3 regions of the Bacillus sp. CPT56D-587-MTF genome follow, and region 3 is predicted to be linked to each of the others. Evidence: riboswitches for the same ligand, from Rfam matches in the RefSeq annotation. Region 3 holds a riboswitch; each other region holds the start of a gene.
What was found. A riboswitch is a leader RNA that binds a small molecule or an ion and turns the genes downstream of it on or off. The one in region 3 is predicted to bind cyclic di-GMP.
Positions count from the first base shown of each region.

Region 1 (12,909 bases), 4.9 Mb from region 3:
ATGGATCGTACTCGCATTTGTCATTGTAAAAGCGTGGAATTTATTTGTAGCGTGGGAAAAGTCATTTTTAACAGGTCAAAATATACAAAGGGCTGATTGGTTTATTCGTTTTATCCTAAACGGTTTATTTGTATATTTCCTTGTAGAACGTACTTCAGTTCTTTTCATTGGTGGAATCGTCCTTCTCATGGTGTTATACCTTGCTATCATGCATCAAATGGTCAAAGGAAAGCCACTAAACTGGGAGTATTTAATTTCCGAAGAAGGTAAGAAGATGATGCTGCTGTACCGCATCGCGAATATGTTCGTTGATGTACCAGCATTAAAAGAAAGAGTATCTCGCCGAAAATGGCTGGATTTCATTCTTTCGATAATCGGCGAAAAGCGTACATATTTATACTTATATACGAGAACATTTTTAAGATCAGGTAACTATTTTGGATTATATGTGCGCCTGCTCGCTCTAGGCGGAGTTATTCTTTACTTCATTCCATTTTTATATGGACGATTTATCGTAAGCCTTATCTTCCTATACTTAATCGGTTATCAGCTATTAACTTTATGGAAACATCACCGCATGAAAATTTGGCTTGATTTGTACCCAGTAGGCGGAGAAGAGAAGAAGAAAGATTTTCTTACTTTATTAAATGCAATTCTTATTACAGGTAGCGTTATATTTACAATTATATTTGCACTAGCAACGAAAGATTTCATGATGACAGGAATTTTACTTATCGTAAGCATATTATTTAGTATCGGTTTCGTTTACCAATACGGGGCGAAGCGCATTGAGCGTTTAAATTGAAAGGAATGAACCTATGATTACATACGAAGAGAAGGTTATAAAAGAATTGGAGCAGTGGAAAGCTACATTCATGAAAGATTCTTCTATGATGACACGGTTCTCCAAAAAAGTGCAGACGAAGGTGCAACAGCTCATTCCGGCGAAAGTACAAAAGGTACTAACAGAGACGATTCGTATGATGGTGCAAACGATTAGCGCCGGGTCAAACTTTATAAAGCCGAAGCTAAAAGAGACGACATGGTCACTGCAAAGACGTGACGATGAAGTTCGTAAAAAAAATGGATGAGTACAAAAAAATAGCAGCGGCAGAAGGAGCAGGGACTGGAGCTGGTGGTATTCTCCTCGGTCTTGCTGACTTTCCGCTTTTACTTACAATTAAAATTAAATTTTTATTCGATGCAGCGACATTGTACGGATTTGATACGAGTAAACAAGAAGAGCGTCTTTTTATCCTTCACGTTTTCCAACTTGCCTTTTCAAGTGATGATCACAGAAAAGAAATATGGAAAGCAATCGAAACGTGGGATACAGAAAAAGAAAATCATATGGACTGGGAAAAGTTCCAAACAGAGTACCGAGACTATATTGATTTAGCGAAAATGCTTCAGCTCGTACCAGTAATCGGTGCCCCAGTCGGCGCATATGCGAACTATCAATTACTGCAAAGGCTTGGAGAAGTGACGATGAATTGCTATCGTATGCGATTGCTGAATAGGGATTAAAAACAAGGCGTCCTACATATGTAATGTAGGACGCCTTTTCTTAGAAGCTAAGTCCGATATAGCTAATTCCAACTATAATCAATACGATAAAAAGTACAATGATTAATGAAAATCCGCTCTTACCAGCTTGTCCCGCTTCACCGCCGCCATTACCACCACTACCGCCATTACCACCAAGTCTCATATGATATCCTCCTTATTGTTATATGTTGCTTTTACTTTATAACTTTCTGTATTTTCCAATAAATACCTTCTGTAGTGCTAACTAAATTGAAAATCATTTCGTTTTGTTTTATAATTTACTTACCGAACGGTAAGTAAAAATAAGTGAGGTACAGTATGACGAAGAATTTACAAACATCGCAGAACATTGTAGAGGCATCATTTAAACTTATGGCAGAACACGGCATTGAGAAGATGAGTCTTTCCATGATTGCGAAAGAGGTAGGTATTTCAAAACCGGCTATTTACTATCATTTTTCTTCTAAAGAAGCGTTAGTTGATTTTTTATTTGAAGAGATTTTTTCTGATTATCATTTTACAAAGTACTTTAATGAAGAGCGGTATACGAAAGAAAACTTTGCAGAAAAGCTAATCGCAGATGGTTTACATATGCTCTCTGAGTATGAAGGGCAAGAAGGAATACTACGCGTTATCAATGAATTTATCGTAACTGCATCACGAAATGAAAAGTATCAGAAACGTTTATTTGAAATACAAGAGGATTTTTTGCATGGTTTCCACGATTTATTGAAGAAAGGCGCGAGACTGGGCGTTGTGTCACAACATGAAACGGAAGAAAATGCTCATACGCTAGCGCTTGTGATCGATAATATGAGCAACTATATGCTCATGGGATTCCAGTTAAAGTATAAAGAAATTTGGATTCGAAATGTGAAAAACGTAATGAAGGAGGAGTAAAAATGAAAATGCAAAAAAACTGGTGGCTCGGTTTTCTTGGATTTATTGGGGTTTATAAAATACCAGGTATGATTGAAGCTTTTCAAGCGGATGGAAATTGGATGAAGTTAATCGGTTTCATTTGGCTACTTTGGTTCGGATATTTTATTCCTGAGAAGAAAGAAGATTAAATTTCAATTTTCTGTAAAGTTATGTAAAATGTAGATTAAGAGTATTCATATATTAGATTACTAGATTTGGAGTGGTTACATGGATTCATTGAAAAATGAAATTCACCCTGACATGGTCAAGGTGTGGAAAGCGCGTTCTTTAATTGAGCTAGGAATCAGTATTATAGTCATTTTTGCATATCTTTTCTTTATGATTAAGTTTAATTGGTGGGCTTGGATTTTCTATGTGCTCATCGGATTAACAATCGTATATACACCGTTTGATTACTTTACGTTTCCGAAACTACGTCAACGTTATTACAGCTACCAACTAAATGAAGAAGAACTTGAAATTCAGCATGGCCTTTTCGTTGTTAAGCGCGTATTAGTGCCGATGATTCGTGTACAGCACGTAACGATTGAACAAGGGCCAATTATGAGAAAATACGGATTAGCAGAATTACACATTTCAACAGCAGCAACTTCTCATAGCATCCCAGGTTTAACGATGTATGAAGCTGAAATGTTGAAAACGAAAATCGCAGAATTAGCGAAAGTGAGTGATGAGGATGTATAAAAGGCAGCATCCAATCACGATGTTATTAGAGTTAAAAATAACAGACTTTATACCACTCATTATTTTCATGTTTAGCTTAAACGGAAAGTTCCCGTTTTGGTATTTAATTCCCGCTGCATTCGGTTTACTCACCGTCTTTTCAGCGTTTGAAAAATGGTATTACACAACATACTGGGTTGAAAATAACGTATTACATGTGAAACAAGGTCTCTTTGTGAAAAAGGAGAGCTACTTAAATAAAGAACGTGTTCAAACGATTAATACAAGTTCTAACGTACTATATCAAATGCTCGGTTTGAAAAAAATTCAGATTGAAACAGCTGGCGGAGGCGATGAAGCAGAAGTTAGCTTAGCTGGAATTACGGTAGAAGAAGCGACAGAGCTTATCGCAATGTTAAATGAGTCGGCTTCAGAATTGAAAGTAGAAAAAACATTAGAAGAAGTAGAAGTAAAAGAAATTATTACAGAGGAAAAACAAGCGAGAGAATACAAATTAACGTGGAAAGAGATTTTAATAGCCTCTGTTACATCTGGTCAATTTGGATTGTTATTCTCATTAATCTTTTTTGTGTATCACCAAGTAGATGAGTACATTCCGAAATGGATAGAGAATAGCGTAAAGTCGTATGTAATGGAACATGATATATATGGCTGGATTTTGATGATAGCTATTTTGCTCGTCCTTTCGTGGATTATATCGACAATTGGTTATGCGCTAAAACATGGAGATTTTACAGTGAATCGAAGAAATGACGAAGTCCGTATTTCGCAAGGATTACTGGAGAAAAAAGAACTCGTACTAAAATTGCACCGTATTCAAGGGATTACGATAAAAGAAGGTATTTTACGCCAACCGTTCGGTTATTGTGCTGTGCAAGTAGAAGTCATTCAAAGTAAGGGAACGGATGACGAAAAAGAAAAAGTTACACTGCATCCTATCATTCGAAAAGATCGAGTGCAACAGTTACTCACGCATTTACAATTACCATACGAACTGAATGCAAATATTACTTCGTTACCAAAAGCAGCATTGCGCCGTTATCTCATTGATAGTTTCATCTTTTTCGCTATGCTCGCAATCCCGCTTACTGGAATAAGCATATACTTTGAAAAGTATTACATCATGTGGGCATTATTACCGCTCGCAATCCTTATCTTTACACTTGGATACGCAACATTTAAAACAAATGGTTACAGTGTTAACGGAGAACAAATTACACTTGTCTATCGTAGCGTCGGAAAATATACAGGACTTATTAGAAGAAGACACGTCCAATCAATGGAGAAGACATAATCATATTTCCAGCGCCGTGCGGATTTATGTACGTATAAGTTTTCGAGTGCATCATCTAGTTACAAAATAGAGCATACGAGAGTAGAAGATGCGGAGAGAATGCAGGATTGGTATAAGAAGAAGTTAAGTGAGAATTAAGTGGAACGGCTCGTCTTTCGCGGAAGACGGGCTATTTTTTTATGCGAAAATAATGAATAATATATGTAAAGAAAAAAGCGAGGTGAATGAGAGTGAGCAAATTTTTAATACCGTATTCATTTTCTATATTAAGTTTCTTTATTTCAGCAACAGCACTTGATTTATATGATAGGATGGGAAACAATAGTGAGCTGGTTTCGCCGAACATAATTGGAAAGATAATTCAATCTACTGCGCAAATGGGAGTCCTTACATTGTATTTCGGAGTACCTATTATTTTAGGTGGCTGTCTACTTGGTGAGCTATTGTTTAGAGGTATCATTTTACGATTTAAACTCAGCTATATTATATCTTTATTATTATATCTACTTTTAGCTTTTAGTATTGTTTTCGTAACGGTAGGCATTCCAACTACATATGAAGATTCTAATACATTTTTCATGGGGATAACTATGATTTGTGCTGTGACATTCTTTATGGGCCGGAATATATGGGAGAAAAAAGAAATGAATAATGGAGTAACAGAATGAAATATACATGTCCGTGCTGCGGGTATAGAACAATAGAAGAAGAACCACCAGGTACATATGAAATTTGTAATATATGTTACTGGGAAGATGATGAGGTACAGTTTAACAATCCTGACTTTGAAGGCGGTGCAAATGAAGTCTCGTTAAGACAAGCACAGAAAAATTTTATTGTATTTGGTGCTTGCGAGGAATGTTTTATTGGATTAGTTAGAAAACCGACTAGTGAAGATGTGAAGGATGCTAGTTGGCAGCGAATTTGTTAAGTGAAATGTTATTACTCAATTCAATGGGAGTAATAACATTTTTTATTTAGTGCTGAAAGAATTACTGCCGTCTTATAAGGTAATAAGAAGGACTAAATTGGTAAATTTTATTAATGGATATATTTTCAATAAATACAAAAGTATAGATGTATAGTCAGCTTTGTGTGTTTAATGTTATCATATTGAATGATATGGAAATTTTTAATAGAATAAGTAACTAAAAATTCAAAGGTAATGAAGCTTTTGTTGTATAAAGAAAATACTTAGTAGTAATCAACAATATTAAAAATAAGATTCGTATTTATATAAATTTAGTAGAAATGGGGTTTTAAAAAGGAATGAGTATAAGCATAACGCGGCAAAAGATTTTGGCGGCCGCTTCTCAAATTGTGCAATGTAAAGGGGTTGCTAAATTAACCTTAGAAGCAGTGGCAAAAGAGGCGGGTGTAAGTAAAGGTGGATTATTGTATCACTTTTCAAATAAAGAAGCTTTAATAGAAGGTATGATAGTCAGAGGGGTAGAGGATTATGAAGGGGCCATTTACAATAAAGTTGCGGAAGACGCAGAGAAGAAAGGGAGATGGGTTCGCTCTTTTGTAGAGGAAAGATTAAATAATGAGAGAAGAACAGAAGAGTTATCTAGTAGTATGATGGCAGCATTCATGTTAAAACCTGAATTACTTGAGCCATTACAACAATCATTTCAGCAACTGCAAAAGAATATAGAAAACGATGAGATAGATGCAGTTTGTGCAACAATTATTAGATTAGCAGCAGATGGATTATGGTATTCGGAATATTTAGGGGTTGGAAGACTAAGCCCCGAGTTAAGAGAAAAAGTGATTCAAGCTCTTATTAGAAATTCATATAAATAGAATATACGAACTATATAATGTGAAAATAATTCACCGTTGCTTCTTTAATGTAGTGGTGAATTATTTTTTTTATTAGAAAAATAGAACAATTTTATAGAGTATTGAATTATAACCGTCCAGACGGTATAGTAATATTTGGTTTAAGAGGAAAATGAAACAAAAAAAGAATAAAAGATATTTTTAGCACACTATTCGAAAGGATAGGCCGCAAAGCTTAGAGTCTACGGTAATACATATTGGTTACTAAGATCGTCTGGTTGCACATTTTTGATGCAACCGGACGGTCTTTTTTTGTTATATAAATATAAAAAATAGGAGGGAACTATGCAAATGAAAAGTACTAAAAGACATATTTCAATGGTTTCATTAGTTTTTCTAGTATTATTTTCAGTGCTGAATGTGTGGGCTCCAGTTATTCAAGCTGCTGTGATGAAAAGTCCAGTGGACGAAATTAATATTTCCCGTACTGATGGCACGACATCTGAACCGTATCAAGCCTCAGATGGTATGAAAGTAGAAGTGAAGTGGTCAGCTAAAGAAAAAATAAAAAGTGGAGATCAATTCACAATTGATATGCCAAAAGAGTTTCGAAAAGACCTTATGAATATGAGTTTTCCTTTAAAAGATGCTGAAGGAAAAACAGTTGGTACATGTGAGATGAAAAAGGGTCTATTAACGTGTACTATGGGGGATTACGTAGAAGGAAAGAATAACATTAAAGGTTCTTTATTCGTAGAATTCTACTTTGGTCTAGAAGCATATGATGGTGTTAAAGAAATTCCATTAGAATTTAACGTTGATGGTCAAATCGTCAATAAAGAAGTAAATGTAAGTAATACGACAGAGAGACCGAAGCCACAGCCCAATACAGATAATCTATTGAAATGGGGTTCTTATAATCAAGAAGATCCTTCGATTGCTGATTGGCTTGTATATGTAAATGCAACTGGAACAGAAATGCAAGATCTTAAATTAACAGATACATTAGGACCTGGGCATGAGTTAATTACAGACAGCGTAGTATTAGAAGAGGCTGTATTTGAAGATGGTTATGCACCAACAAATATTAAGCCAGCAGATTTATCTAACATTAAAATTAATGCAACAAAGGCTGGATTTACAATTGAGTTTCCAGACAGTTCAAAAGGTTATATTTTAAGATATAAAACAAAGATTACTAATCCTTCTGCAAAGCCTCATAAAAATACTGTGAAATTAGAAGGTAAAAATATTAAAACTGAAGAAAAAGTAGGACAAGTATTCGTAAGTGGTGGGGGAGGAACCGGTTCAGGTGACGATAATCCACCTAGTATTGAAAAAAATATAGTTGATGAGAATGGCAAGCTTGTAGAGAATGAGCAGCTAACACAAATGGATCAAGTGATTCAATACCAAGTTGGTACACATATACCAAACGATCCTCCTAAATACACATCAATGGTAATTCGTGATGATTTAGAAGATGTTTTAGAAGTATTAGAGGCAAAAGTGTATGATCAAAATGGCCAAGATATTACTTCTAAAGGGACGTTAAAGATAGATAAGCAAAGAAGTGAAGTAACATTTACGTTTGGTGAGAATTTTGACTATAAGTCATATGAAGACCAGAGAATCAATCTTAGTATCAAGGCGAAAATTAAAAATAATGCAGACTTATCTTCTTACGTAGATAAGAAGATTCCTAATAAAGCGGAATTACATTTTGATGATAAAACATTAACATCAAAAGAAGTAACTATTACGCCGCCTGAAGCTCCAAAAGACGGTACAGTATCGATTCATAAAATAGATTCTGAGGATCTGAACAAAGGGTTAAAAGGTGCCGAATTTGAAGTTCGAAATAGTGCAAATGAAGTTGTTGCAAAACTAAAAACGGACGAAAAAGGTTTTTCAGTACCTCAAACTTTAGCTCCTGGAACGTATAAAGTTTATGAAACAGTAGCACCAGAAGGATATCAAAAATTAAAAGAACCAGTAGAGGTTACACTTCAAGCTGGAGAAACAAAAACAATTGAAATTAAAAATACTATGCAAAAGGGTCAAATTGAAGTAAAGAAAATTGATTCGGAAAATGGTGAAAAACCATTAGCAAATGCAGAGTTTGATATAGTAAAAGACGGTATAGTAGTCGAACATATTGTTACAGATAAAGATGGTAAGGCAATCTCTAAACCGTTAGCACCAGGGAAATATATTTTAAAAGAAACGAAAGCGCCTGAAGGCTACCAATTAAAAGAAGCAGAGTTCGAAGTAAATGTAACAGGGGACGGCATATTCCCAATACAAGTGGAAAATGCAATGGTAGACAAAGGTAATATAGAAATTACAAAAGTGGACAAAGAAAACGGAGCAGTATTAGCGGGTGTCGAATTTGAAGTCCAAGATGAGAAAGATGAAGTAGTAAGAAAAGTAGTAACAGATAAAGATGGAAAAGCAAACGTTTCAGATCTATCAGTAGGAAAGTACAAATTAGTAGAGACAAAAAGCTTACCAGGTTATAAAAAGCTAACAGAACCAGTACCATTTGAAATAAAAAAAGGTATGACAAAAGCTTTAGCAATAAAAGTAGAAAATGAGCAGTTAGACAAAGGCTCAGTAGAAATTACAAAAATAGATAAAGATAGCCAAAAAGTACTAGAAGGCGTAGTCTTCGAAGTGCAAGATGAGCAAGGCAAAGTAGTAACAGAAGTAAAAACAGATAAAGATGGTAAAGCAAAAATCTCTGATTTATCAGTAGGGAAGTACAAATTAGTAGAGACGAAAAGTTTACCAGGCTACAAAAAGCTAACAGATTCAGTATCATTCGAAATTACAAAAGGTATGACAACAGTCCTATCGTTGAAAGTAGAAAATGAACAGTTAGATAAAGGTTCAGTAGAAATTACAAAAATAGATAAAGACAGCAAAAAAGCATTAAAAGGCGTAGTCTTTGAAGTGCAAGATGAAGCTGGAACAGTAGTAAAGGAAGTAAAAACAGATAAAGATGGTAAAGCAAAAATCTCAGATCTATCAGTAGGAAAGTACAAATTAGTAGAGAAAGAAAGTTTACCAGGCTATAAGAAATTAACAGAGCCAGTATCGTTTGAAATTACAAAAGGTATGACCGAGATCTTATCATTAAAAATAGAAAATGAAATGGTAGATACGGGAAATATAGAGATAACAAAGATAGATAAAGATAATAAAGCACCGTTAGCGGGAGTAACATTCATCGTACAAGATGAAAAGGGTAAGGAAGTTACGAAAGTAACGACAGATAAAGAAGGAAAAGCAAATGTTTCAGATTTACCTGTAGGAAAGTATGAATTAGTAGAGGTAGAAAGTTTACCTGGTTATAAAAAGTTAGAAAAACCAGTATCATTTGAAATTAAAAAAGGCATGACTGAGGTTCTATCATTAAAAGTAGAAAATGAAATGGTGGATACAGGGAATGTAGAGATAACAAAAATAGATAAAGATAGTAAAGCTCCATTAGAAAATGTTGTATTTGAAGTACGTGATTCAAAAGGAAAAGTAGTTGCGAAAGTAAAAACGGATAAAGAAGGAAAAGCAAACGTTTCAGATTTATCTATTGGAAAGTATGAGTTGGTAGAAGTAGAAACACCGGCAGGATACAAACCACTAGAAAAGCCAATTTGATTCGAAATTGAAAAGGGTAGAGTAACAGCATTACAATTGACTGTAGAAAATGAATTAGTGGATACAGGAAATGTAGAAATTACAAAAGTAGATAAAGAAAATAAAGATGCTTTAGCTGATGCAGTATTTGAGATTCAAGATGAAGCAGGACAAGTAGTCGCTAAAATAACGACAGATAAAAAAGGACAAGCACAAGTTACTAATTTATCAGTCGGCACATACAAGTTAGTAGAAGTAAAGGCACCAAAAGGATATAAACAATTAGTAGATCCGATTACTTTCCAAATTGAAAAAGGTATGACAAAATCTCTTGCTTTAACAGTAGAAAACGAAATGTTAGACAAGGGAAATGTGGAAGTAACAAAAGTAGATAAAGATAGTCAAAAAGTATTAGAAGGCGTAGTCTTCGAAGTACAAGATGAGCAAGGCAAAGTAGTAACAGAAGTACAAACAGATAAAAATGGTAAAGCAAAAATCTCAGACTTATCTGTAGGAAAGTACAAATTAGTAGAGAAAGAAAGCTTACCAGGCTACAAACAATTAACAGAACCAGTATCATTCGAGATCAAAAAAGGTATGACGAAAGTTTTATCATTGAAAGTAGAGAACGAACAGTTAGATAAAGGTTCAGTAGAGATTACAAAAGTGGACAAAGAAAGTGGCGCAGTATTAGCGGGCGTAACATTCGAAGTGCAAGATGAAAAAGGCAAAATAGTAACAAAAGTAACGACAGATAAAGAAGGACAAGCAACAATTTCAGATTTACCAGTAGGAAAATATAAGCTAGTAGAGGTAGAAAGCTTACCAGGATATAAAAAACTAGCGAAACCAGTATCATTCGAAATCAAAAAAGGTATGACAGAAGTCTTATCACTAAAAGTAGAGAATGAACTAGTAGATAAAGGCTCAGTAGAAATTACAAAAGTAGATAAAGATAGTCAAAAAGTATTAGAAGGCGTAGTCTTCGAAGTACAAGACGACAAAGGCAAAGTAGTAACAGAAGTAAAAACAGATAAAAATGGTAAAGCAAAAATCTCAGACTTATCTGTAGGAAAGTACAAATTAGTAGAGAAAGAAAGCTTACCAGGCTACAAAAAGCTAACAGAGCCAGTATCATTCGAAATTAAAAAGGGTATGACAGAAGTCTTATCATTAAAAGTAGAGAATGAACAGTTAGACAAAGGTTCAGTAGAAATCACAAAAGTAGATAAAGATAGTCAAAAAGTATTAGAAGGCGTAGTCTTCGAAGTACAAGACGACAAAGGAAAAGTAGTAACAGAAGTACAAACAGATAAAAATGGTAAAGCAAAAATCTCAGACTTATCTGTAGGAAAGTACAAATTAGTAGAGACGAAGAGCTTACCAGGTTACAAAAAGTTAACGGAACCAGTATCATTCGAAATTACAAAAGGTATGACGAAAGTTTTATCATTGAAAGTAGAGAACGAACTGTTAGATAAAGGTTCAGTAGAAATTACAAAAGTAGACAAAGAAAGTGGCGCAGTATTAGCGGGCGTAACATTCGAAGTGCAAGATGAAAAAGGCAAAGTAGTAACAAAAGTAACAACAGATAAAGAAGGAAAAGCAACAATTTCAGATTTACCAGTAGGAAAATATAAGCTAGTAGAGGTAGAAAGCTTACCAGGATATAAAAAACTAGCGAAACCAGTATCATTCGAAATCAAAAAAGGTATGACAGAAGTTTTATCACTAAAAGTAGAGAATGAATTAGTAGATAAAGGCTCAGTAGAAATTACAAAAGTAGATAAAGATAGTCAAAAAGTATTAGAAGGCGTAGTCTTCGAAGTACAAGACGACAAAGGCAAAGTAGTAACGAAAGTAAAAACAGATAAAGAAGGAAAAGCGAAAATTTCAGATCTATCTGTAGGGAATTACAAACTAGTAGAAGTAGAAAGCTTACCAGGCTACAAAAAGCTAACAGAGCCAGTATCATTCGAAATTAAAAAGGGTATGACAGAAGTCTTATCATTAAAAGTAGAGAATGAACAGTTAGACAAAGGTTCAGTAGAAATTACAAAAATAGATAAAGATAATAAGGCACCGTTAGCAGGTGTAGTCTTTGAAGTACAAGACGACAAAGGCAAGGTAGTAACGAAAGTAACGACAGATAAAGCTGGAAAAGCAACAGTTTCAGATTTATCAGTAGGAAAGTACAAGCTAGTAGAAGTAGAGAGTTTACCAGGCTACAAAAAATTAGAAAAGCCTGTACCATTTGAAATTACAAAAGGTATGACAAAATCTTTAGCGTTCACTGTAGAAAATGAAATGGTAGATACGGGGAATGTAGAAATCACAAAAATAGATAAAGACAGTAAAGCACCATTAGAAAATGTTGTATTTGAAGTACGTGACTCAAAAGGCAAAGTAGTTGCGAAAGTAACGACGGATAAAGAAGGAAAAGCAAACGTTTCAGATCTATCAGTAGGAAAATACAAATTAGTAGAGACGAAGAGCTTACCAGGTTACAAAAAGTTAACGGAACCAGTATCATTCGAAATTACAAAAGGTATGACAAAAGTCTTATCATTGAAAGTAGAGAACGAACAGTTAGACAAAGGTTCAGTGGAGATTACAAAAATGGCCGCTGAAAGCAAGGAAGTCTTATCAGGAGCTGTGTTTGAAGTTCATGATGAAAAGGGAAAAGTAGTAGTGAAAGTAACAACAGATAAAGATGGAAAGGCAAAAATCACAGATCTATCTGTAGGTAACTACACACTAGTAGAAGTAGAAGCACCAAAGGGATATGAAAAATTAACTAATCCAATTCCATTTGAAATTACAAATGGAATGATAAATGCAGTTCAATTAGAAGTATTAAACAAATTGAATCATTTAGCACCACCAGGTCCAGAAACACCAGATCCAGAAAAGCCTGGAACACCAGATCCAGAAAAATCTGGAACACCAGATCCAGAAAAACCTGGAACACCGAATCCAGAAAAACCTGGAACACCAGATCCAGAAAAACCTGGAAC
Region 1 covers NZ_JBYTEF010000001.1:712,361-725,269, forward strand. Annotated here, with positions in the region: gene ecsB (ABC transporter permease EcsB) at 1-805, shown strand, start outside; partial or broken gene ecsC (ecs operon protein EcsC) at 819-1,527, shown strand; gene AC3WVZ_RS03780 (YjcZ family sporulation protein) at 1,568-1,711, opposite strand; gene AC3WVZ_RS03785 (TetR/AcrR family transcriptional regulator) at 1,867-2,448, shown strand; gene AC3WVZ_RS03790 (hypothetical protein) at 2,451-2,618, shown strand; gene AC3WVZ_RS03795 (PH domain-containing protein) at 2,698-3,174, shown strand; partial or broken gene AC3WVZ_RS03800 (PH domain-containing protein) at 3,167-4,606, shown strand; gene AC3WVZ_RS03805 (hypothetical protein) at 4,699-5,136, shown strand; gene AC3WVZ_RS03810 (CPCC family cysteine-rich protein) at 5,133-5,399, shown strand; gene AC3WVZ_RS03815 (TetR/AcrR family transcriptional regulator) at 5,738-6,274, shown strand; cyclic di-GMP riboswitch class I at 6,447-6,539, shown strand; partial or broken gene AC3WVZ_RS03820 (SpaA isopeptide-forming pilin-related protein) at 6,599-12,909, shown strand, end outside.
Region 1: linked by a shared signal. The riboswitch ahead of AC3WVZ_RS03820 (SpaA isopeptide-forming pilin-related protein) and the one ahead of AC3WVZ_RS29150 (methyl-accepting chemotaxis protein) in region 3 are both predicted to bind cyclic di-GMP.

Region 2 (12,909 bases), 1.2 Mb from region 3:
GAGATTATATTAGTGATTTAGCGATGAGTAAAGAGATAATTGCTGAGTTAGAGGAACAAAAACAACCTACATTTATTCATGCAGTTACGATGCAAAATCATTTTCCATTTACAGAGGGCCGATTTGGTGAAAACCTAATAGAAATTAGCGGTCTAGAAAATGAAGATTCAAAGGGAGAATTAGAGACGTATACAGAAGGATTAAGACGTTCAGATGAGGCTCTTCAATATTTAATAGAGCAACTAGATAATTTAGATAGACCTACATTATTAGTATTCTTTGGAGATCATCTTCCATCATTAGGAACAAATAAATCTTTTTATAAAGAAAATGGGTATATAACGAATGAAAAAACACCGAATGAACGTTTAGCGATGGCGCAAACGCCGTTATTAATGTATGCAAACTTTGATATGCCAAATGATAATTTAGGTTTAGTAAGCCCAATTCATTTTTCTAATCTTATTTTTGATTATGCAGGATTAAATAAATCCTTATTTTATCAATTTTTATCGGAATTTTACAAGGAAATACCAGTGCTTAGAGATGAATTAAAAGTTGATAAAAATGGAGAAGTAATCAATGATTTAACAAAGAAACAAAAAGAAATGTTAGAGCAATATAAAATGCTCCAATATGATTTACTCGTCGGAAATCAATATAGTAAAGATATCCTCTTTAAATAAAAGAAACAAAAAGAACTTGTATAACGATACAAGTTCTTTTTTCATAGTATTTAACGGGGTAACCAGACAAGCTGGGTTTAGGGAGTATTACCTGTACATTTAGTATATATGAAAATGTAATCGTTTTATTTGTGTATTTGTGAGAAATATGTGAATTTTATATTTTGTGAAAAATCGATTGTATTAACTTTCGTTCTTGTATTGCAGTTGTTATGCATGTAAAAATTTTATCAGTTCTTTATTTAATTCATCCGCTTGATCGATTGGTGAACCATGACCACTATTTGTAAGAGCATGTAACTGAGAATTTTTAATTCGTTGTTGCGTAAGCTCAGCACTTTTGTAAGGAATTAGTTGGTCGTGAACGCCGTGGAAGATTTTTGTTGGGACGTTAATTTTATTTAAATCTTTCGTTACATCTTCATTTGCAGCTGCTTGTAAAATTTTTATAAGGGCATAAGAAGCGGACTGCATACCGAGATAAGAAAACCATTCAAGGGTTGCAGCCTCTAAGTTTCTATTAAAAAAGGATAAAGATACATCATTTAAAAATTTTGGTAAATTAGCATACATTTGATTAATGAGAGCATCTGCTTGTTCTTTCGGTACACCGTAAGGGGACTCTTGATTTTTAACGAAAGAGGGGGAGACAGCGTCAATTAATGCGAGCTTAGAAATGCGGCGTCCATTATAGCGAGACATATAGCGAATAGAAAGAGCACCACCAACTGAGAAACCGACTAATGTAGCGTTCTCTACTTGAAGTGCTTCCAGAACAATTGCGATATCATCGGCTAATCGATCATACGTGTAACCAGTCCATGGCTTATCAGATTGCCCATTCCCTCGTATATCCATGGCGATACAGCGAAAGCCATGCTCAGGTAAAACATTGAGTTGATATTGGTACATTTGATGATTTAAAGGCCATCCGTGAACGAAGAAAACAGTCTTACTACCTGGACCAGGATTAACGTCTTGCACAAAAATATGCACATCTTTCTCGACAGTAACAAACATAAATGTCCCCCTATTCTATGAATATACTCGATCCCAAAAGCGTTGTTTTGTCATAGCTTTAATAAATTTATTTGCTAGTCGCGTAGAGTCTTGTTCTATTAAAACACCAGGCTTTCCTTCGATATTTAAAGATTGAATAATAGAAGAGCCGTTTTGGAAGGAGCCAATCGGCTTAAAGTGATTATATGATTCTACGACAAATGAACTTGCGTTGTTAAGAAAATGATCATCCATCTTTCCGCCGATAAGAAGTAATCCATCATAAAAGAGTGGTGAGCCTGTTAAGAAAGTATCATTTACTTCCCACTGTCCATTTGGCGTTCCCTGCACTATGCCTAATCGTTCGGAAACGATCACTGGCAGTTAAAGAGTTTTCATCGTTTGAAATTTTAATACCTGTATTTGTTGTCATCTCCTTTCCTTCATTTTCACGCATGAAAGATTGGAGTTGTTCGGTCTTTTTATTTTTTTTGCCATCCATAAAAAACACCTCCCATAATATACGTATTATTGTTTATGTTTTTTATGCTTGTATATAGCATGAAGATATTGCATAGTTGGCATGATTTTCCTCAAATGTTCGATTTATCTTTGTTTGTCTATGAAAATCATTTATTATAATAAATGGTATTCTTCGAGATATTATTTTGAAGGGGTGTTGAAGTGAAAGAAAGTTTTCTATCATATAAAGAAGAAAGAAATGCAAAAATCCTTTTATGGGTGTTATATGTCATTGTTATTGTATATCAAATTTTCTATGCAATCGTATTAGAAGATAAATCAATAATGGATAAGGGATACAGCATAATATGGCAAGTTATTTGCGGAGTAGCAATACTGTGCGTGAATATATATTTAATGAAAAAAGAGAAGGCAAACCTTGTTAAATATGCATGGATATTTGCATACATAGGGATAGAACTCGCTAATATATTTTCGTATGTTTTTTATAATAAGGCGGCGTTTGATGCGACAAATATAATAGAAATTATTCTCATTTTCTTTGTACCTATATTTTTAAATAAAAAATTCTATGTGTTTTTACTTTCCTCTATTGTAGGAAAATATTTAATTTATTTATTTGTATTAGAGGAAGTAAAAGCATTTATGTTCCTTATTATGTATACACTTATGTTAATAGCTGCATATATCATTTTAAACCGATTTTTACAATATCTTTCAGCTGTAAAGGAAAGTATTGCGATTGCTAGTGAATCACAGAAATTAGCAGTAATCGGAAAAATGGCAGCGACGGTTGGACATGAAATTAAAAATCCACTTGCTTCATTAAAAGGATTTACGCAATTACAACGAGAGAAGCATGAAGAGGATCCTATTTATAAACGTATGATTTTTGAAATAGAAAATATGAATAATATGATAAGTGAGTTAATGGAAGTTGCTACATGCAAACCTTCTATTTATAAGAAACATGATGTAGGAAAAATTGTATTACAAGTAATAACAAGTCTTCTTGAAAAAATAGATGAATTAAACATTCAGTTTATTTCTAATGTGGAAGAAAAAACAATAGAAGTTGAATGTGATGAACGAAAAATAAGAGGAGTCTTTTTATATACGATAAAAAATGCTTTAGAGGCAATGGGACAAGGTGGTATATTACATTTACAATTAGAAAATAAAGGGAAAGAATATGTAATGATCAGTGTGATCGATAATGGTCATGGTATTAAGCAAGAAAACTTACCCCGTGTTACAGAGGCCTTTTATACAACGAAACAAGATAAAATTGGTCTGGGACTGACGGTAGCGAATCGAATTGTCGCCGAGCACCTTGGTGAGTTGCATATTTCAAGTGAAAAAGATACTGGAACGAGAATAGACATCATTCTCCCAAGGAAGTGTGGAAATACTGAAATCCAAGTGGAAGAAAAGCTAGGAGTTACCATATGAATAAAGGCTATATATTTAAAAATGAAGAAATAAAGGCGCTGAAAGCATTTTTAAGTTTATTTTTTATTATATTTTTTGTATATGATCTTGCCTATGAATTTATCGTACCATTAATCGGTGGAGAGCAAGAAGGTGTAGGAGAGTTTGAAGATGGTTTAGGTTTATGGCTTTACTTTTTGATGGTGGTATTGTTTTGCATTGGAATATACTTTATGAAATGGAAGAATGCTTTTGCGGTAAAGTATATTATTCTAATTGGCTATAATGTATTAGATTGTATCCATAACATTATGATTTATTATGGTAGCGATGCAGAATTTGACGGTGGAAATATAGTAGAAGGATTTTTTATTTTGTTTGCACCAATCTTTGTGAATAAAAGATATTTCTGGTTAGTTCCAGCGATACTTATCGGAAAGTATGCTCTTACAGGAATCATTATTCAATCTTCTCTCGTTTTAATCCCAATGGCATTATATAGCGTATTTACTATCATATGTTGGATTATATTTTTAAGGGTTCAGTCTTACGTTCGTACGCTTGAGATGATGGACAAAGAAATAAAACAGACAGAAAAACTAGCAGCTGTTGGAAAGATGGCAACGGTTATTGGTTATAAGATTAGAAGACCTTTAGCAAACTTAAAAAAACTTGTGAATAAACAAGCAGACAAGCATCCAGAGGATAAAATTTATAGTGATATTATGAAACAAGAAGTAGATCGGATTCATATAATTGCTACAGAACTTAGTGGATTTGAGAAATCTAAATCACTAGAATCAGAAACTCATAACATACAAGAAATTATTTCTTATGTTATTCGAGTTATGGAAAAGCCAGCTTTAAAACAAGGAGTTTACATACAAGGTATTTACAGTAAAGACTTACCATCAATTACATGTGATGAAAAACGATTAAAACAGGTCTTTTTTAATTTAATCAAAAATGCAATTGAAGCAATGTCAGTTGGCGGAACAATTACGATTAAAGTTACTGTAAAAGATGGAATCATCGTTCAAGTGAAAGATGAGGGATGCGGCATTCCGAAAGATAAAATTCCAAAATTAAATGAAGCCTTTTATACAACGAAAGAAACAGGAACTGGTCTAGGTTTAGTAGTTACAGAAAAAATTATTAAAGACCACAACGGTAAAATAAGTTTTGAAAGTGAAGTTGGGGTTGGAACGACGGTTGAAGTTATGTTACCACTGCATTAACTACAAAAAACATCACTTATTTGGAAGTGATGTTTTTTTATTTTATCTCGCTATTTGTGTATGGTAAAAATCTCATTTTATCGATAAAGAATGTATGATGTGTTTCTAGCATCAAAATGTTTTTTGAAAGTTTTCAATATGGATTTCCTAGAAAAAAATCAGATTATAAAAATTAATAGTTTTTTTCTAAAAAAACTATTTTCTTTTTTGGGTTTTAATGGTATATTCAAAACACGATAAATAAATACCTATATTTGGCACACTATTCGAAAGGATAGGTCGCAAAGCTAAGAGTCTAAGGTAATGAAAATTACTATGATAGTCTGGTTGCAGTTTGGATTTTCACACATGTTGTGATGTATGAAAATCGAAAAGGCAACCAGGCTTTTTATTTTCTAGGAATATACACTATGATTGTAAATTTAGCTAGAAAATAAATTTAATGTTCGAAATATTCAGTATATAGGAAGCGAGGGAGGGAAGTACATTGCAAAAACAAATAGGGAAATTTGGGCGTATACTTCTCGCTGGAGGAATATTATTTACACAAGTTGGTGTGCTAGACTACTCTGCAACGAAAGTTTATGCGGTTACAAACGACGAGCAAGGACGTTTTATCGTTCATATGGATAAACAAGAAATAAAAGTTGATGAAAATGTAGTATTAAAGATTACAAATACAAATAAACAAGATGCTAATATCGAGCTGAAATTATCTAATGAGCAGCTGTTTAATGAAGCAGAAACGAAAAAAATGAATGAAAACAATAAAGCGATTCAAAACATTTCAGTAACAGAAGATCACATTGTAAAAATTGAAAAGAATGAACAAAGTCATTCTATCGGTGACGTATATGTAGTCATTCAAATGAAAAAAGCTGGAGAGTACAAATTTGAACCGATGGTGAAGTTTGAAGGGAATGAAAAGAAAATTGAATCTCCTTCTCTGCATGTTGGAGAGAAAAAAGAGGCTTTACATGTAGCTATTTCTGATGAAAATCCAAAGGTTTCAGAGGAAGTTGTGAAAAAAGAAATCAGTGAAAAAGTGAAAGTATCGGAAGAAAATAAAAAACAAGAAATAAATGCTACTAATGCTGAAATTCCAAAAGAAACGAAGACTTTAGCGAAAGAAAAGGTTAATGAAGAACTCGTATCAAAGGAAAATGAATTAAAAGAGAGCAATAAGGTCAACGAAAATAATCAGGAATTACCTGCTATTCAAGCTGAGAAGGTATTAAAGAGCCAATCTCTACTAGCTGCTAGTCCTGTTACAAGTATTCTTAAATATCCAAATGTAAAGGTAATAAATAATAGAACAGGTGAAGGGCCTTCTATCTCGGGTAAATATGCTTTTAGATTTGTTTGGAGCCCACAAGTAACATATGAGGTAAAGGGTAGTAGCGATGACAGAACTGGTCAAAGTCAATATACATTTAGAAATTCAAATAGAGAACAGTACGTATTAGTAAAAAAAGCTGGTGAATATCAAGGGAAATGGATTGATGTCCGTATTAATATTCAATCTATGACAGCTTCATCTGTAGATGTTAAAACACCAATAACTAAAGGTGATGCAAAAAACTTTTTACAATTATATGGGAACGGAAGGGCAGGACAAACTTATAATGCTTCCTTTGAATTTTATGAGCACGGAACAAGTAAAAAAGTACCATTAACGGCAATGTGGAATTTTAAAAGGATAAATAGTTATAAAAATGTTACGTTGCGTAATGATGGTAGTCATTTAACGAATTTATACGTGTATGATACGAGTTCAATTAGGTATCAAGATAAAGGGAATAATAAAATAGAGTTTTCTGGAACAGCAGGCCCAGTAGCTACTCCAGAAGCAGATATGACAATTACATTTGATAATTTAACAGAATTACCGCTAGAAGTTAGATTAAATGCTTCAGGTGTTAATGTAGCATACGACCAATTAGCGATCACACAAATTGAAATTCCAGCTCCAAGTGTAATAGGAGATATTGTGGAAGATAATTCCCGTCAACTTTCTTATAAGGTATATCAAAATATGCCTGCTCAATCGAAAGATATTCACTATGCGAAATCTTTTGTATTAGAAAGTGAAGTGAATAAGGATTTTAGGTTCTGGTGCAACAATAGTGGAATGTGAAAAAAGAATAGAAGATTCCTAACGGAATGGAACTTTATGCTGTTAAACCAAAGAGTTCATTGATAAGATATATCTGCTTTTGGACAGACTTCTCCCCTTGGAGAGTTTGTCCTTTTTTGATCATATGCATAGCTTCTATTCCAGTAATCATTTTTATAGCTGTAGGGAATGATTTCAATCCTAGCATATTCCGAATCCGTTTTTTGATAAACCGATGATCTTGCTCAATGATATTGTTTAAGTATTTTTTTACACGAAGTGGTATACCGTGTGGTATACACTTTTCTTCCTTTAGTTCACGTACTGCAACAGGATAGGCTTTATCGCCATCAGCAGTTATCGAACGAGGTTTTGTGGCATGAACAGAAGCCAAGGCTTTCTTTAGAAAACGTTTGGCAGCCTTCGCATCTCTTTTACGACTTAAATAAAAATCAATCGTGTTTCCTTCAGAATCAATCGCGCGATATAAGTACATTTTCTCTCCTTTGATTTTGATGTATGTTTCATCCACACGCCAAGAATCATTGGTTGGTTTCAAATGTTTTCGAATACGCTCATTTAATTCTGGTCCATATTGATGCACCCATCGCATAATTGTTGTATGTACTAAGAATAATCCTCTTTCCTCCATCATTTCCACTAAATCACGAAGACTTAAGTTGTACCGCAGGTACCAACGTACGGTTAATACAATGATATCAGGCTGATACTGTTTCCATTTGAATATATTTTCTTTTTCCATACTGATCACACACCTTTTTTTAGTAATAGCACCAGTATTGCCAAGTTTGAAAGAGCATTTTCAAATCATTTCGCTTTTTTGCACCAGAACCCTGGATTTTACTGTGAATGATGTTTCCATTCAAGATGTGGAGAGTGGAGATGATGTAAGTAGCTTCTTTGATATTAGTAGGAAAAACAATAAAGTCACTGCAGTTGCGAAAGAAAATGCGCTAAAAACAGAAGAATTCAACGGGAAAATTTACGAGATGACAATTACAGGTTCTCCTGTAAAAGGTGCCGATGTAATGAAATATTACAAAGGTGGTTATCTTGAAATACCGGTGTCAGCTAAAAATTATTTAGATGGCGATAAGAATGGGCAAGATAGTAATCGAGATGGAATCGCAAAAATAAGGTATAAAGGTATTCCAATTGGGAAATCAGTCCCACAAAAAGTAGTGCAAGGAACAGATTTAACAAAAATGGATATTTCTAAATTTGTGACAGATTTATCTGTAGATACGAATTTGGATGTAGATAAACCAATATCAGTAGTGAAGTTAATCAATATTCCGGATACCAAAATAATAGGGAATCATACTGTAACGGTTGTAATTGAAACGAAGCAAGGTGTACAAGCGGAAATTCAAGTTCCAGTTACTGTTGTTGATGGAACTTTAAAGTTAGTAGACGTACCAAAAGAAATTACCTTTGGAGATTTAACAATTCCATCGAAAACAACGACATACGCACCGAAAGCGATCTCAAATCCTTTAAAGGTAACCGATGATCGTGTTAAAAAGCAAAAATGGAGTGTATATGTAAAGGAAATCACACCATTAACTTCAGCAAAAAATGACACATTGACAGGAGCATTGATTTACAAACGAAATGGAAAGGATACACCTTTAAGTACTTCTAGTATAGAAGCATTCTCGTATACTTCTAAAAACGACGAGGAGGTTTCACTAAATTGGAAGGAAAACGAGGGAATTCATTTACAAGTAAAACCAGGGCCGAATGTCAAAGCAAATACAAAATATTCCGGACAGCTAGAATGGACATTAACCGATGCTCCTCTCTAAAAATATATGAAATATATAAATTTTAGAAAGGAGAGAGTAATGAAAAAAATAGTTGGTATTATCGTTTCCACATTTATATGTGTGCCGTTTCTTATGGCAAATGTAGTAACGGCTACAAGTGCGAATTCAAAAGCAGGTATTACATTTTCGAATAGCTATACACCAAATACATCAACTGATCCGACAAAGATAAATCCAAAAAAAGAGACAGTTGATAAAAATAAAAATGGAGATAAATATTTACCGAAAACAGGAGGCCAGACACGGGACTTCAAACAATATATAGGATTGTTTTCTATTGTTTTATCTCTATATGTATTCAAAAGAATTAGGGGAAAGCAAGTGTATTCAAAATAAAAAATAGATGAAAACAGAGAAAAGGGGAAGGTACATATGAAACTAGCAAAATTAGCATTAATTGGTGCAGTATCATTAACATCAGTTGCAGCAGTAGGAACCTCAGCATTTGCGGAAGAAAAAGCAAATATGAAATCTAAAACAGATGTAATGTTTATTGAAGATACAAGCATAACAGATCCAAATAATCCAGAAAATCCAAATGAAAAAGTTACACCAGAGAACCCTGGTGACCATGAAAAAGGAACAAAAGGTCCATTAAGTATTAACTACGTTTCTAACTTACACTTCGGCGAGCAAGTTATCTCTGGTAATAATCAAACGTACTTTGCAAAATTGGACAAAGTGAAACAAGGGAGCAAAACAGTTGAAGTACCTAACTTCGTATCTGTAACAGATAACCGTGGTACAAATGCAGGATGGAAATTGAAAGTAAAGCAAAATGCACAATTTAAAAGTGGTAATAGTGAGTTAACAAATGCAGCTTTAAGCTTAAGTAACCCAGCTGTAAATTCTGTAACTGATGCACAATATGCACCTACCACATTTAAAAATAAAGTAACGTTAGCTCCAGGTGGAGATGCGGTGGAAATTGCTACTGCCGCAAAGAATAAAGGTATGGGTGATTGGACACTGCATTCGGTAAAGGAGCAGAACAAGGTAAACAGAGTGTGAGCTTATTCGTACCAGGTACGACAGCAAAAGAAAAAGGTGCGAAATATTCAGCTGAGCTAACTTGGACTTTAGAAGATACACCAAACTAAGGTTGTGTAAGATTGAAAATTAAGAATAAATGAATTTTAAAAAATAAAGGAGTATAAAACTATGAAACTAGCAAAATTAGCATTAATTGGAGCGGTAACATTATCATCAGTATCAGTAGGGACGTCTGCATTTGCAGCTGAGAAAGATGGCGGGAAATTAGATTCAAAAGCATTCATTAAATTCGAGAAAAATACAGATAAAATTGATGTTGTTAATCCAGAGAATCCAGATGAAACTGTAGATCCAGTTGATCCAGATAAAAAAGGTACAGATGGTCCACTAAGTATTGATTATGTATCTAACTTCAACTTTAAAACACAAAAAGCATCAGGGAATAACGAAATCTATTTTGCAGAATTAGATAAAGTAAAGAAAAAAGTAGACGGTTCTGTAATTGACGTGCCAAACTACGTTCAAGTAACAGATAACCGTGGTACAAATGCAGGATGGCATTTAACAGTAAAACAAAATGGTCAATTCAAAACTGCAGATGATAAAGCGTTGGATGGCGCGGCATTAACATTAAAAAATTCAGCTTTGAAATCAAATGCAGGTAGCGACGCACCAACAGCAGAGCAATCTATCACATTAAATCCAAGTGGTGCAGCATCTGATTTAATCGATGCAAAAGAAAACCAAGGTATGGGTACGTGGGTAAATACGTTCGGTAAAGATGCAACAGAAGCGAAACAAAGCGTAGAGTTATCTGTACCAGGTAAAACGAAAAAAGAACAAACACAATACACAACTTCACTAACTTGGGAGCTAACAGACGCTCCTATGTAGGTAAGAGGAATTTTAAGATAAAAGAGGAAAATGAGAAGAGATAAGGGAATGGCTTTAACCTTATCTCTTTCTTGTCTATAAAATGGATATGAAGGGGACTACATAAGAGATGGTAAAAAAACTATTTACTAGCTTACTATTAATTACATTCTTCATGATAAACGCTTTTTCAGTATATGCAGCTGAAATGAAATTTGCTGTGACAGCAGTTATACCAGAAAATCAAATTGATAAAAATCAAACGTACTTTGATTTGAAAATGCAACCTGGACAAAAGCAAACAATTCAAGTCCAAATGAAAAATGATACGAATAAAGAAGTTGTGGTAGAATCGTTTGCTAATACAGCAATTACGAATAGCAATGGTATTACAGATTATAGTACAGTAGAACCAAAAACGGATTCTACTTTGAAATATCCGTTTTCTAAAATTGCTAAAATGCCAAAAGAAACGAAAGTCCCAGCTAACAGCATAGTGACAGTTGATATAAACTTGGAAATGCCAAGTGAGTCGTTTGATGGTGTTATTCTAGGTGGTTTATACTTTAAAGAAAAAGAAGATGAGAATGCAAAGAAAAAAGATGAAGGTGTGCAAATTGAAAATAAATATGCATACGCAATTGGTGTTGTTTTAAAAGAAACAGATGCTGAAGTAAAACCAGACATGAAATTAAACGAAGTAAAGCCAACACAAATTAACGGGCGTAACGTCGTTACTGCAAATTTACAAAACGTAAAGCCAGCAATGTTAAAAAATTTAAGTGTTGATGCAAAGATATATAAAGAAAAAGGTACGGACGTTTTATTTGAAGCGAAAAAAGAAAATTTAAGAATGGCGCCAAACTCAAACTTTGATTACGCTATTAGCTGGGAAAACAAAGCATTTGATCCAGGAACGTACCGAGTAGAAGTGAAAGCTACTGATGGCGATCAAAAATGGGAATGGACGAAAAAATTTACAATTGAAGGCAAGACAGCTGATAAGTTAAATGATACAGCGGTAGAAGCGAAAAAAGACTACACACTATATTACATTATCGGCGGAGTACTACTGTTAATTATATTATTAGTTCTTGTGTTCTTCTTAGGTAGACGTTCTAAAAAAGAGGACGATAACGAAAAATAATATATTGATAGTGTAAAAAGAAAATAATGGATGTTTTACTATGAAAAATATATAATGGCTTTGTCTGTTATTTGTTGTAGTTCATTTATATTTCTATTTGTTGACCCGAATTTCGGGTCTTTTTTTATGAAATGAATTGCTATATATCGGTAATTAGAAAAATAGAATATACAGCACTTGCAGTAATTCCAGGGGTAATATAAAGGGATATAGCATCTCCTCTTGCAACTGGGTTTCCAGTTGTAATACTAGTCCAAGTTACAGTAGCGGGACCTACTGCCGGAGTAGGATTAAATACTTGAATTTGTCCTGCTCCGCTATCCGTTGGTTTAATGGAAAATACCATAGTTCCGGTAATTTTGTCAGTAGTAGTTAAGGTAATAGTAGATAGGATGTAGCTAGAAGAAGGGGGTGTGAGGTTTGTTGGGACATTTCTGCAAATATTAATCGTATAAATAGCAGCAGGTAAATTATTTATATTTATAGACGCAGAAAAGCCGACAATACTACCGGCTCCAGCAGTGACATATGGAATAACATTGGAGTCAATTCCAGGAGAACCCGCTATACGTTGAAAACCAGCATTTGTTCCTTGAAAAACAATACTTTTTGCTGAAGCACTATCGGCAGATCCCGTAGGTCCAGTAATGCCCGTAGGTCCAGTGTTCCCCGTAGGCCCAGTGATGCCGGTAGGCCCGGTACTACCGGTAGGTCCACTTTCTACTAATACGATATAATCTGGAGATATATTAGGAAACCCTTGAGGTGCATCTTTTTTTACAACATAGCCACTGCCCGTATAAGTGACAACTTGTCCTTTTTTATAGTTGGGAGCCGCTGCTAGACTAAAGGTGGTAGTACTTTGGAAACCAGCTCCGGAAGGTCCAGCATTACCCGTAGTTCCGGTGTTCCCCATGGGTCCGGTGTTCCCCGTGGGTCCAGTGTTCCCCGTGGGTCCAGTGTTCCCCGTGGGTCCGGTGTTCCCCGTAGTTCCGGTGTTCCCCGTAGTTCCGGTGTTCCCCGTAGTTCCGGTGTTCCCCGTGGGTCCGGTGTTCCCCGTGGGTCCAGTGTTCCCCGTGGGTCCAGTGTTCCC
Region 2 covers NZ_JBYTEF010000001.1:4,414,283-4,427,191, reverse strand. Annotated here, with positions in the region: gene AC3WVZ_RS22830 (LTA synthase family protein) at 1-686, shown strand, start outside; gene AC3WVZ_RS22825 (alpha/beta fold hydrolase) at 897-1,706, opposite strand; partial or broken gene AC3WVZ_RS22820 (catalase) at 1,722-2,066, opposite strand; gene AC3WVZ_RS22815 (hypothetical protein) at 1,999-2,187, opposite strand; gene AC3WVZ_RS22810 (ATP-binding protein) at 2,370-3,620, shown strand; gene AC3WVZ_RS22805 (ATP-binding protein) at 3,617-4,837, shown strand; cyclic di-GMP riboswitch class I at 5,084-5,172, shown strand; partial or broken gene AC3WVZ_RS22800 (WxL domain-containing protein) at 5,325-6,944, shown strand; gene AC3WVZ_RS22795 (IS6 family transposase) at 7,009-7,716, opposite strand; partial or broken gene AC3WVZ_RS22790 (WxL domain-containing protein) at 7,811-8,782, shown strand; gene AC3WVZ_RS22785 (EF2685/EF0750 family sortase-dependent surface protein) at 8,822-9,139, shown strand; partial or broken gene AC3WVZ_RS22780 (WxL domain-containing protein) at 9,176-9,903, shown strand; gene AC3WVZ_RS22775 (WxL domain-containing protein) at 9,965-10,690, shown strand; gene AC3WVZ_RS22770 (WxLIP family cell surface protein) at 10,800-11,816, shown strand; gene AC3WVZ_RS22765 (collagen-like protein) at 11,956-12,909, opposite strand, start outside.
Region 2: linked by a shared signal. The riboswitch ahead of AC3WVZ_RS22800 (WxL domain-containing protein) and the one ahead of AC3WVZ_RS29150 (methyl-accepting chemotaxis protein) in region 3 are both predicted to bind cyclic di-GMP.

Region 3 (7,346 bases):
AGCAAATGCGAACAATGTGCCAGTACTATTTGATCCAGTTGGTGCAGGAGCAACTTCGTACCGAACAGAAGTTGCGAGACATATTCCGGCTGAAATTGAGTTAGCAATTATCCGCGGAAATGCAGCTGAAATAGCAAATGTTATTAATGAGAAATGGGAAATTAAAGGGGTAGACGCTGGTACTGGAAATGGAAATGTTGTAAGTATTGCAAGGCAGGCAGCAGATGAACTAAATACAGTTGCGGTCATTACTGGAAAAGAAGATGTTGTTACAGATGGAGAGAGAACTATTGTTATTCGAAATGGTCACCCTATTTTAACGAAAGTTACGGGAACAGGTTGTTTACTAACTTCTGTAATAGGAGCATTTGTAGCAGTGGAAAAAGATTATGTAAAAGCAGCAGTAGCAGCATTAACGTTTTATGGTGTAGCTTCGGAACTGGCAGCTGCTAAGACCGTGGAAAAGGGACCTGGTAGTTTCCAAATTGAATTTTTAAATCAGTTAGCGAATACTACTTCTGGTGATATTGAGAAGTATGGAAAGATTGAGGAGTTAGAGTAAGAGGGAGTGAAAGAAATGGCACGCATTGAAATAGATAAAATGTCTAAGCTATTGCAAGTGTATTTTATTATGGGAAGTAATAACTGCACAAGGGATCCTTTAGCTGTATTGAAAGAAGCGTTAGATGGTGGAGTGACAATTTTTCAGTTTCGCGAGAAGGGGGAAGGTTCTTTAATCGGAGAAGATAGAGTGCGCTTTGCAAAAGAATTGCAGACGCTTTGTAAGGAATATAGCGTTCCTTTCATTGTAAATGATGATGTAGAATTAGCCATTGAATTAGATGCAGATGGTGTTCATGTAGGACAAGATGATGAAGGAATTACATCTGTTCGTGAAAAAATGGGAGATAAAATTATCGGCGTATCTGCTCATACAATTGAAGAAGCACGCTTTGCAATCGAAAATGGAGCAGATTATTTAGGCGTTGGACCTATTTTCCCAACGAGTACGAAAAAAGATACGAAAGCGGTTCAAGGAACGAAAGGATTAGCCTATTTTAGAGAACAAGGAATTACAGTGCCAATCGTTGGTATTGGTGGGATTACAATTGAAAATACAGCGGCAGTTATAGAAGCGGGTGCGGACGGTGTTTCAGTTATTTCAGCAATTAGTTTAGCTGAATCGGCGTATGAAAGTACGAGAAAATTAGCTGAAGAAGTAAAGAGAAGTTTGTAGGGAAGGACGTGTAGCATTTCAAGTGCTGCATGGAGAAATAGACTGCCCCAAAATTTAAACAAACATTTGATTAAAAAAGCACAAACCTTTTTAAATAAAGGTTTGTGCTTTTTCTTTAAAACATAATTGAAATTAAGAGCATTCCAATTCCGATAGAAGTGAATGTTGCGATTAGACCTGGAATCATAAAGCTATGATTTAAAACATATTTTCCAATGCCAGTTGTACCAGTACGATCAAAGTTAATGGCAGCAACGATTGTGCCGTAGTTTGGAATGAAGAAATATCCGTTTACTGCAGGGAACATCGCAATCAGTAGCGCTGGTGGAATACCAAGGGATAGTCCAAGTGGCATTAAGGCACGAACAGTTGCTGCTTGGCTGTACAGTAAAATAGATAGAATGAATAGTGCGATGGCAAATAGCCAAGGTGCACTTGTTACTAAATGCTGAATGGATCCTTGAATCATATTTAAGTTTCCATTAAAGAAAGTATCTCCCATCCAAGCGATACCGAAAATAGCAACAACTGCTGTTGCCCCCGCTTTAAAGACGTTACCAGACACAATGCTTTCTACATTTGGTTTACAGAAAATAATAATAAGAGCCGCGATAGTTAACATAACCATCTCAATTGTATTCGGCATGGAAAGACGGGCTAACTTCCCATCAACTATCCATCCTGGACGAAGTGCTTCAAATGAACCAAGAAGTACAACAAGGAAGGTTCCTACAAGGAAAAGGATAACTGATAATTTTGCGCCCTTTACACCTACAAATTCTTTTTTCTCTTCAAGCTTAGGAATCATTCCTTCTTTTAATCGTTTTAAGTATTCAGGGTCTTCATTTAATTCTTTTCCCATCTTACTAGCAACGAATGCTGCTAACATACAAGCAATGAAAGTGGAAGGAATACTCACTTTTAAAATATCTAATAAAGTGATTTTATAGTCAGCTAACATTGCTAAAAGAGCAACTGTGGCAGCTGAAATTGGACTAGCTGTAATTGCTTGTTGAGAAGCGATTACGGCAATCGACATTGGGCGTTCCGGTCTAATCCCTGATTCACGAGAGACTTCTGCAATAACAGGAAGTACAGAATAGGCAACGTGACCAGTACCTGCACATAGTGTGAATAAATAAGTAACAATTGGAGCAAAAAAAGTAATACGCTTTGGATTTTTTCGTAATGCCTTTTCAGCTAGATGAACAAGATAGTCCATTCCTCCAGCAGCTTGCAAAGCACCAGCAGCTGTAATTACTGCCAAAATCATAAGCATTACATCGATAGGAGGCGCGGTTGGTTGTAGGTGGAAGACAAAAACGAGTATTGCCATACCAACTCCACCCATTACTCCTAAACCAACTCCGCCTAGGCGTGCACCAATAAAAATACAGAGTAACAAGGTAAGAAATTGTAGCCAAAACATGATAAACTACCTCCGAAATTCATTAGTTAAGATATATTCGAATAGTTTAATTTGAATGAAAATTAAATAAATACCCGAAGAAATCCTTGTTATTTATACATTTTTTATTATATAACACAAAAAAAGTAACATTCACGTACTTTTTGAAATTATTTCAAAAAAGCAATGCATTAAAAATTGTATTTATATCTCTAAATAAGTAGACATTTTGATTTATATGTTGTAATCTTTGAAAGAGAATAAATTAATTCTCATAGAACTCCCATATCGTTCAACTCGTTCAGCGAGAAAGGCAAACTGATGGAAACATGAGGACGCAAAACTACAGGAGCTAAGGTCGAAAGGCTACGCTAGCCAGTTACCGGACGGATAGGGTTGGTCTTGGCCAATGCTTTTACATTGGCTTTTTTTTATTCTCGAACATATTGAGAAACATTTTCAAACAAAATATCCATATATTTTGTTTTTTTGTTTGTGTTGATTAAGGAAGGTGGATATTAATGAAAAAATATTGGCATAAGTTATCGTTCCTTCAAAAGAACGTCTTATTAACCGTATTAGTTATTTTGACACTTGTTGGAAGTATGGGTGCATTAAGTTTCAATATGTTTCAAAATAGTATGATGTCTTTATTTGAAAGGCAGTCTATTGAAACAGGAGAAATAGTATTGAAAAAACTGGATGTAGAATTAGTTAGAGACATGGCGAAAGATCCTACAGCCGAAAAAGTGAAAAAAGAAAAGTTAACAGAGAAATTAGATGAAGTATCAAAAGAATTGAAAAGCGTTGGACAAACGTATGTTACAGGAGCAAAGCCGAATGAAAAGCGAGAATTACAACTCGTTGGTTTGACTACAGAGTTAACAAATGCGTTTCCTATAAAGCCGGGAGATTATTATGAACAACCCGCTCATTGGATGAAGGCATACGATAAAGTGATTGATACGAAAAAGGCTCAAATGACAGAAGTATATGAAGATGAAATAGGTTCGTGGGTGACAATATTAGAACCAATTACAGATGGAGAAAACAATATTATTGCAATTGTTGCCGCTGACTTAGATGCTTCCATTGTTCCTATTACAAAAGAGAAGTTTATGATACAGGGTTTACTCTTTATCATTATTTCATTAGCAATTGCGACTATTACTCAATTCTTTATCGTGCGTCACTCGCTAGCTCCATTAAAAGATTTACGAGAAGGGTTACGTAAAATTGGTGAAGGTGACTTGAGTATTAAATTAAAAGAAAGACCAGATGATATTGGAATTATTAATGTTTATTTCAATAACACGATTGAAAAGTTTAAAGGGATTATAGATAAAGTAAGGCAAACTGCTGAGCAAGTTTCTTCTTCTTCACAAGAATTGTCGGCGAGTACAGAGGAAAACAGCATGGCAGTTCAAGAGATTGCAAGTTCTATTGAAGGTTTAAGAGTCGGGGCACAGTCTCAAAAAACTTCAGTACAACAATGTTTAGGGATTGTACATGGAATGGAAGATAAGGTAGAAGAGATAACTGGGGCTGCGAAACAAGTTGCGGTTGCTTCTGAAGGTATGGAGCAACATTCAATTGAAGGTAATGAAGTGATTGGACAAATTATTAATCAAATGAGTTTAATCCAAAATGCAGTACAAGATTTATCTTCCATCATTTATTCGTTAGAAACAAGGTCAAAAGAAATTAGTGATATCGTAACTGTAATTACAGGCATTTCAAATCAAACAAATTTATTAGCTTTAAATGCTTCTATTGAGGCTTCACGTGCTGGAGCAGCTGGAAGAGGGTTTGCAGTTGTTGCTGATGAAGTACGAAAATTAGCAGAACAGACGGAAGCGTCTGCTAAAGATATAGCGAAATTAATTGGTGAAACACAAGCTGAGACAGAAGATGCTGTAGTTTCCATGCAAAAAGGTTCAAAAGAAGTAGAAACTGGAATTTCGCTTGTTCAAAGTAGCGGAGATTTCTTTGAAAAAATCTCAAAATCAGCGCAATCTGTTACAGATCAAGTAAAAGCTGTTTCTGGTAATTCGAGTGATATTTTACAAAATAGCCAGAATATTGGTCAAGTCGTAAATGAATTATCACATATTGCAAATACTTATGCCAACAGCAGTAGTAATGTTGAAGAAAGCATGAAAGAGCAAGAAATATCAGTACAAGATATTGCAGAATTAGCGACTTCTTTAAGTTGGCTCTCTCAGGAATTACAAGAGCTTATTGGTGAGTTTAAAAGCGAATAAGGAGAAAGTTCAATTCTAATCAAGGGCGTATCTCCGCTACTGATTATGAATTGAACGAATCTGCCCTTTAATAAGGGATAAAAAAGGTGTGAATTTTCACACCTTTTTTATATTTAAGAGAGGAATTTACATAAATATGAAATTAGCAATTTCTTATAGTGAGATGGTAAAAGAATTTTTAGGAAAAGTAGAAGGAAGTATTAAAATACCTAAAGATGTGCAAGGAACAGAACTTAGGATAAAAAGGAAAACGGAACTGTTTTCAAATTTGACTCACATTGTAGATTTAATAGGAGCGACTGCAACGTGGTTATATCATATTTCTAAAGAAAAACATATTGTCGTGCTTTATCATGTAAGAGGAAGTTTATTTCCGATTACTATTGAAGTTTCTAATTTTCTCTCCTATGAAAGTTTAAATTTACAAATTGAAGAGCAACTGGAGCAAATTAAAGAAATGAATGAGGAAGAAATAGAAGAGTTTCAAAACGGTAATACGTTATATGAAATGTCACCTATTATTATTGGTGAAACATATTATGAGCTAAAAGACACGAATACATTACAATTTGTATTTAGTAAAAATATGCAAAGTGTAGAAATAATATTTAATAGTGTTAATTGGAAAGAGACAACAATTACTCGTTATGCACAACAAATACAAGGTGTTTTAATTAATAAATCACAAAATAATAATAATCATATAAATAATTTTAATGTTATTACAGAGGCCGAGATGGCACTTTATAGTCAAGTGAATGATACGACAGCAGTATATCCTGAGAAAAGTATCGTCGATATGTTCTATAATACTGTTACTCAATTTCCAAATCGTATAGCTTTATCTTCAAGGGAAGGTACTTTAACTTATGAGGAGCTAAATAAAAAAAGTAATCAAATAGCTCATATGTTAATTAAAAACGGCGTCCAATTAGGAGACTATGTTGGAATATTTATGAAACGTAGCATAGACACAGTAGTAAGTATGGTAGCTATATTAAAAGCTGGTGCAGCGTATGTTCCGATTGATCCAGATTATCCGGAAAGTAGAATACAGTACATTATTCAAGATAGCCAAGCGAAAGTTATATTGATGAAAGAGACGCCTATAACATGTGATGGGGTTCAAACAGTTTCAATGTATGATAGTGAAACTTATGAAGATACAGATGTAAAGTTGTCTATTCATTGTGATGATGTAGCTTATATGATTTATACATCTGGTTCAACAGGGAATCCAAAGGGAACGATGTTAGCTCATAGAGGCGTTGTTAATCTGTATACTTGGATGAAAAAGCAATATGAATTGACAGAAGAGGATGTATTTGCCCAATTTCCTTCCTTTAGTTTCGATGCTTCTGTATGGGAGTCATTTGCTTCTTTATTCTGTGGAGGAAACTTATATGTACTATTAGAGGAAGAGCGATTGTCTGTAGAAGCATTTGCAAATGCAATCTATAAAGTGAAAGCAACTTCAATCTTGGCATTAGCAACAATTTTTGTTCGACAAGTAGCAACTTATTTAGCAGAAGAAGATATATATAAGCTAGCTTCCCTAAAAAGAATTGCGATTGGCGGTGAAATGTTGCCTGTAGAGGTTATTAAATTGTGGAGAGAAAGAATAGGTACAAATGTTGAAATTCATAATGTATACGGACCGACAGAATGTACTGTAGTGACGACAACCTATAAAATACCTAGTCAGTTAAATGAGGATGTTGCGAGTATTCCCATTGGTAAACCATGTGCTAATTATCAAGTTATGATTTTGGATGAGAATATGAATCTTTGTCCAATTGGTGTACCTGGTGAATTATATATAGATTCAGTGGGATTAGCAAAAGGGTATTTTAATAAGCCTAATAAAACAATTGAAGCTTTTATTCCGAACCCTTTTAATCCTATAGTTAATATATATAAAACAGATGATATCGTTAAGTTGCTAGAGGATGGAAATATAGAGTTTTTACATCGGAAAGATGATCAAGTAAAAATTAGAGGACATCGTATTGAACTAGGCGAAATCCAAAGTAAAATTTCTCAAAATCATAATATAAAAGAAAATGCTGTTTTTGCTAAGAAGAGTAAGGAAGGTAGCCAATATTTAATCGCGTTCTATACAACTTTAAATAAAAAAGAAATACCAGAATTAGTTTATCAGTTACAAGAGCAATTACCAGATTATATGGTGCCATCTAAACTAATTTATATTAATGAATTACCACTTACACCTAATAAAAAGATTGATGTTAAGAAGTTAGCTCAGTTAGAAGAAAAGTATGAACCGGTTCGGCTACAAGAATATGTTGCACCTTCTAATAAAGCAGAAAAACAAATAGCGAACGCTTGGGCGGAAGTATTAGGAATTTCAAAAGTTGGAGTGCATGATGATTTCTTTACAATTGGTGGACATTCATTAAAAGTATTACGAGTCTTA
Region 3 covers NZ_JBYTEF010000001.1:5,643,104-5,650,449, forward strand. Annotated here, with positions in the region: gene thiM (hydroxyethylthiazole kinase) at 1-562, shown strand, start outside; gene thiE (thiamine phosphate synthase) at 578-1,237, shown strand; gene AC3WVZ_RS29145 (anaerobic C4-dicarboxylate transporter family protein) at 1,353-2,666, opposite strand; cyclic di-GMP riboswitch class I at 2,948-3,032, shown strand; gene AC3WVZ_RS29150 (methyl-accepting chemotaxis protein) at 3,167-4,909, shown strand; partial or broken gene AC3WVZ_RS29155 (amino acid adenylation domain-containing protein) at 5,046-7,346, shown strand, end outside.